One region of the Halomonas kalidii genome, then DNA from elsewhere that is predicted to be linked to it. Evidence: riboswitches for the same ligand, from Rfam matches in the RefSeq annotation. Region 1 holds a riboswitch; the other holds the start of a gene.

Region 1 (3,167 bases):
CGGCAATAGATGGGCTGGCAAGTCACGGCCAGCCTGCTAGACTGGCCCTCGACGCTTGACGGGGTGCCGGTGAATCCGGCTGAGATGGCGCAGGTCGGCCGCGAGGCCACCACCAGCGCTGGTCCCGTGGAACCTGATCCGGTTAACGCCGGCGTAGGGAATCAGGCGGTGGGCCAGCCACGCAGCACCTTCCCGGCCCTCCTCCTTCACCTCGCCCGCGCTCCGGATCGCCGCTTCGACCGGAGGCAAGATGGGTTACCGCTTCGACGATCTGACCGCCGCCTGCCAGGACGACTGGCGCCGCTATGTCGAGCACGACTTCGTGCGCCAGCTCGGCGCCGGCTCGCTCGCGCAGGGTGCCTTTCGCCACTACCTGCAGCAGGACTACCTGTTCCTGATCCACTTCGCCCGGGCCTATGCCCTGGCCGCCTACAAGAGCCGCACCCTGGCCGACCTGCGCCAGGCCCATGAGGGGCTCAAGGCGATCGTCGACGTGGAACTCGGCCTGCACGTGGGCTACTGCCGCGACTGGGGCATCGACGAGGCCGACCTGGCCCGGCTGCCCGAAGCCAAGGCCACCCTCGCCTATACCCGCTATGTGCTGGATACCGGCAACCGGGGCGACCTGCTCGACCTGCACGTGGCCTTGGCGCCCTGCCTGATCGGCTACGGCGAGATCGCCAACTGGCTGAACGCCCAGGCCTTCACCGTCCGCGGCGAGGCCAATCCCTATGACACCTGGATCGCCATGTACGAGGGCGACGACTTCCAGGGCGCCATGCGCGCCGAGCTGGAGTGGCTCGATGCGCGCCTGGCCGACGTCACCCCGGCGCGCTTCCAGGAGCTGTCGGGGGTATTCCGCGACGCCACGCGACTCGAGATCGACTTCTGGCAGATGGGGCTGGACCGCACCGACTGACCGCCTGGCTCCATCGACAGACCCGCGCTGGCCCTGGTCAGGCCGGACGCGGCAGGCAAGATGAGGCTTGCCAAGCAATCGACCACCACGCTTGACGGGGTGCCGTTGAAGACGGCTGAGATCATGCGGCGCACGCGCCCGAGCATGGATCCCGTTGAACCTGAACTGGCTAGGACCAGCGTAGGGATCAAGCGACATGCAGGCTCGGCAAGACCGGACACCCTGCCCCTGTCACTTCCCACCTGTCCTCCCTGACAACACCCCCAGACGTGACACCCCATAGGGAGAACAACCGATGAGCAAGACCCAGCACTTCCTCGCCGAGACCGCCCGCGTCGACGCCGCCGCCGTCCAGCCGTTGCCCGGCTCGCGCAAGCGCTACGTCGAGGGCTCCCGCCCGGACATCCGCGTGCCCTTCCGCGAGATCTCGCTGTCGCCGACCAGGACCTCCGGGGCCGACGAGGAGAACCCGCCGCTGCTGGTCTACGACACCTCGGGCCCCTACACCGATCCCACGGCCGAGATCGACCTGCGCCAGGGACTGCCCGAGCTGCGTCGTGCCTGGATCGAGGAGCGCGACGACACCGAGTTCCTCGACGGGCCAACCAGCGAATACGGGCAGCGCCGTGCCAACGACCCCATGCTCGCCCAGCTGCGCTTCGACCTGACCCGTACCCCACGGCGGGCCAAGGCCGGCAGAAACGTCACCCAGCTGCACTATGCGCGCCAGGGCATCATCACCCCGGAGATGGAATTCATCGCCATTCGCGAGAACCAGCGGCGCCAAGCCCTGGGCACCGAGGAAGTCGAGCGCATCCTCGGCAACCAGCATCCGGGCCAGGGCTTCGGTGCGCGGCTGCCCGAGGAGATCACCCCGGAGTTCGTGCGCCAGGAAGTGGCGGCGGGCCGCGCCATCATCCCCAACAACATCAACCACCCCGAGTCCGAGCCGATGATCATCGGCCGCAACTTCCTGGTGAAGATCAACGGCAACCTGGGCAACTCGGCGGTGACCTCCTCCATCGAGGAAGAGGTCGACAAGATGACCTGGGGCATCCGCTGGGGCGCCGACACCATCATGGACCTCTCCACCGGCCAGAACATCCACGAGACCCGCGAGTGGATCATCCGCAACGCGCCGGTGCCGATCGGTACCGTGCCCATCTACCAGGCGCTGGAGAAGGTCAATGGGGTGGCCGAGGACCTCACCTGGGAGGTATTCCGCGACACCCTGATCGAGCAGGCCGAGCAGGGCGTGGACTACTTCACCATCCACGCCGGGGTGCTGCTGCGCTATGTGCCGCTGACCGCCAAGCGCGTGACCGGCATCGTCTCGCGGGGCGGCTCGATCATGGCCAAGTGGTGCCTGTTCCACCACCGGGAGAGCTTCCTCTACACCCACTTCGAGGAGATCTGCGAGATCTGCAAGCAGTACGATGTCGCCTTCTCGCTCGGTGACGGCCTGCGTCCCGGCTCGGTGGCCGACGCCAACGACGAGGCCCAGATGGCCGAGCTCAAGACCCTCGGCGAGCTGACCCACATCGCCTGGAAGCACGACGTGCAGGTGATGATCGAAGGCCCCGGCCACGTGCCCATGCACCTGGTCAAGGAGAACATGGACAAGCAGCTCGAGTACTGCGACGAGGCGCCCTTCTATACGCTGGGGCCGCTGGTCACCGACATCGCGCCGGGCTACGACCACATCACCTCGGGCATCGGCGCGGCGATGATCGGCTGGTTCGGCTGCGCCATGCTCTGCTACGTGACCCCCAAGGAGCACCTCGGCCTGCCCAACAAGGACGACGTCAAGACCGGCATCATCACCTACAAGATCGCCGCCCACGCCGCCGACCTCGCCAAGGGCCACCCGGCCGCCCAGCGTCGCGACAATGCGCTGTCCAAGGCGCGCTTCGAGTTCCGCTGGGAGGACCAGTTCAACCTCGGCCTCGACCCGGACACGGCCCGCGAGTACCACGACGAGACCCTGCCCAAGGACTCGGCCAAGGTGGCCCACTTCTGCTCGATGTGCGGGCCCAAGTTCTGCTCCATGAAGATCAGCCAGGAGGTGCGCGACTATGCCAGCGAGCATGGCCTCGACGGCGACCAGGAAGCCGTCATGAAGGGCATGGAGGAGCAGGCGGAGAAGTTCCGCAACAAGGGCAGCGAGCTGTATCAGGAGGTGTAGGCACCCCGCTTCCTACCCGCGATGTCACGCCGGCCCCAGGGCCGGCGTGTTCGTCTCGGTCGG
Region 2 (3,167 bases), on a different contig from region 1:
CCCCCATGAAGCCGCTGCATAGATTGTTGACCAATCGACTGATCAAGCTCATTGCCAACCTGCTCAAGGTCGCGTGCTACGCCTTTCACTACGCCTATCCCGACACGCGCTTCACCCTGCCGGCTCGAGCCAGCCCCCTGATCCGGAGCCGGCGGCCAGCCACCATTCCCCGCGTCCTCTGGCAGACCAACTTCACCGACCGCGTGACCCTGCCGGTCTACCTGAACTACCTGTTCAACCGCCTCATGGCGCCCGACTTCGAGTACCGCTTCATGACGACGGCGGCCCGTGCCGACTTCATCGCGCAGTACTACCCCGGCGAGATAGTTCGGCACTATTCCCGGCTGCAGATCGGCGCCGCCCAGGCGGATTTCTGGCGGGTCCTGGTGCTGCAGGCGCATGGCGGCGTCTACCTGGATATCGACGCCCACCTGACATGGCCGCTCGGCCGGCTGCTCGGATCCGATCGGCAGTCGCTGTTCATCAGGACCAAGCGCGACGCGCTCAACAACTTCTTCATCGCCAGCAGGCCCCACTCTCCCGAGCTGGAGGCCGTGATCCGGGCGATCAACGCCAATATCGAAGCGAACACGCTCGAGGGCGTCTTCGATATGACCGGCCCCGGGGTGTTCAACCGCGTGCTCGACATGGGCAGCCTGGACACCGTGCTCTACCGCTACGCCTGCACCCAGGGCAGCTTCACCAATGAGCACTTCCAGTACATCGACAAGCCGCAGGGCAAGTGGAACCGGGAGCAGAAGCGCGTCGCGGTCGTGAGGGAGGAGGCGGCATGAGAGCCAGACGAATCGATCCCCTCCTGCGCGCCGGCCTGCTGACGGTGGCGGGCCTGCTGCTGCTGGGCATCGGAGGGCTGACGGCGAGCTGGCAGCTCGTGGACCTGCCACTGGGAATGATCAGCCTGGCCGCAGGCGTCATGGCCCTGCTGTGGCCGGAGGACCGGGACACCGTGGCGAACGAGGCTGGCCCAGGCAGGCTGCGGAACGACTGCCTCAGCCTGACCCAGGCCAGCCTGCTCACCCTGGCCGGCTTTCACCTGCTGGCCTGAGCCCGGCGGCTTTACAGGAGCACGACCGGCATGGATAGTAGGAAGCCGACGACAGGGGCGCCGCGGCGACACCGCGCAGCGGCTGAGAGGTACCCTCGGAACCTGACCCGGATAATGCCGGCGTAGGGAGTCGTGCAGCGACGGCCTTCCGCTTGCCTGTACCTCCCCGCCGGGAGGACAGCATGCCAATCGACCTTTCCCTTTACCTGGTCACCGACCCCGGCCTCTGCGCCGACCGCGGGCTGGTGGACACGGTGGTCGCCGCCGTGCGCGGCGGCGTGACGCTGGTACAACTGCGCGACAAGCACGCCTCCACGGCCGAGCTGATCGACCAGGCCCGCCGCCTCAAGGCCGCACTCGCCGGCAGCGGCGTGCCGCTGATCATCAACGACCGCCTCGAGGTGGCCCTGGCCGCCGGGGCCGACGGCCTGCACCTGGGCCAGGACGACGGCGACGTGGCCGCCGCCCGCGCCGCCCTGGGCGAGCGGGCGATCCTCGGGCTCTCGGTGCAGACCCACGGCCAGCTCGCCCGCCTCGATCCGGGCCCGCTGGACTACCTGGGCCTGGGCCCGGTGTTCGCCACCCCCACCAAGCACGACCACGCGCGCCCGCTGGGCTTCGACGGCCTGGCCGCGCTGGTCGCCGCCAGCCCCCTGCCCACGGTGGCCATCGGCGGCCTCACGGCCGAGCATGCCGCGGCGGTGCGCTCGGCGGGGGCCGACGGCCTGGCGGTGATCTCGGCGATCTGCGGCCAACCCGATCCCGAGGCCGCGGCCCGGGCCTTCTTCGCGTCGCGCTGATCGTCCTCAGGAGGTGGGGCGGCGCTTCAGCGTCGTGCGGCGGTCGTGGTAGGCGATCGCCAGGCCGCTGCCGATGATCAGCAGACTGCCGACGAAGACCCAGAGGTCGGGCATCTCGCCCCAGAACCACCAGCCCAGCAGCACCGCCCAGAGCATGGCGCTGTAGTCGAAGGGGGCCGCGATGGCCGCCGGCGCGAAACGAAACGCCAGGGTGATGCACGCCGTCGCTCCGATACCGACGATCCCCGAGCCGAGAAACCCCAGCCAGTGCCAGGGATGCGGCGTCTGCCACACCCAGGGCAGGGTGACCGTGGTCACCATCAGCGGCACCAGGGTGATGTAGAAGACCATGGCCCAGAGATGCTCGCGGCCCCCGTAGCGCCGCGAGGTGATCATCAGCAACGCATAGAAGACCGCCGCGGCCAGCATGACCAGCGCGCCGGAGTGGAAACCCTCGCCGCCCGGCCGCACCACCACCAGCACCCCGGCAAAGCCCAGCAACGAGGCCGCCAGCACCTGGCGGTCGACCCTTTCGCCGAGCAGCGGCACCGAGAGCAGCGTGACGAACAGCGGCGCGGCGAAGGCGATGGCCGTGGCCTCGGCCAGCGGCAGCAGGGTCAGGCCGAGCACGAAGAAGACCATGGTGCCGGTGTAGATCAGCCCGCGGGCCAGGTGTACGCCGGGCCGGCGGGTGCGCAGCTTGCGCAGGCCGCCGCCGAAATGCGCCAGCAGCGCGATCAGCGGCAGCGACACCAGGGTACGGAAGAAGATGATCTGCAGCGGCGAATGCACCTCGCCCAGCCACTTGGCGATGGCGTCGCCGAGTGCCAGGCAGAAGACGCCCGCACACATGAACAGGATGCCCTTCAACGACGATGACATGGAGACCTCCCCGCCCCTCCGGCTAGCCGGCGCCCAAAAAACCACCCCGCCGGTCCAGGAGGCCGACGGGGCGTGATCGTGACGACAGGCTAGGAGGTTAGCAGACAAACGGCAACCGCCGGGTCGCCGACAGCCATGCGCTGGACGCTGGCGAGGATGCCGTCCTCATGTCGTGTCCGGGCATTGTCCGAGAGCCCCCTTGTTATGTTATATAGTAACCTTTATTTTTCTGCCGACGAGAGCCTCGCCATGGTCGCCCCGCTTCCCATGCCCCCGGACTGCCCCCACTGGGCCTACGGTCACGACATCGGCGTGCTGCCCCGTATCTTCGAGGACGATATCACCCTCGCCGTCATGGAGCGCACGCTGCCGGAGGCGCTGCGTGACAGCGTGGCGGCCCAGTTGCCGCCCGCGGCCAA

The links. A riboswitch is a leader RNA that binds a small molecule or an ion and turns the genes downstream of it on or off. The one in region 1 is predicted to bind thiamine pyrophosphate.
Region 2: it holds a riboswitch for thiamine pyrophosphate, as region 1 does, so the genes downstream of both, thiE (thiamine phosphate synthase) here and thiC (phosphomethylpyrimidine synthase ThiC) in region 1, are expected to answer to the same signal.

What each region holds. Positions count from the first base shown of each region.
Region 1 is NZ_JASCQN010000018.1:23,657-26,823, reverse strand. Features, by position in the region: TPP riboswitch at 50-178, shown strand; gene tenA (thiaminase II) at 251-919, shown strand; TPP riboswitch at 1,005-1,123, shown strand; gene thiC (phosphomethylpyrimidine synthase ThiC) at 1,215-3,104, shown strand.
Region 2 is NZ_JASCQN010000029.1:87,216-90,382, forward strand. Features, by position in the region: gene QLQ85_RS07655 (glycosyltransferase family 32 protein) at 6-794, shown strand; gene QLQ85_RS07660 (hypothetical protein) at 791-1,066, shown strand; TPP riboswitch at 1,110-1,212, shown strand; gene thiE (thiamine phosphate synthase) at 1,249-1,866, shown strand; gene QLQ85_RS07670 (DMT family transporter) at 1,873-2,748, opposite strand; gene QLQ85_RS07675 (DUF1826 domain-containing protein) at 2,998-3,167, shown strand, end outside.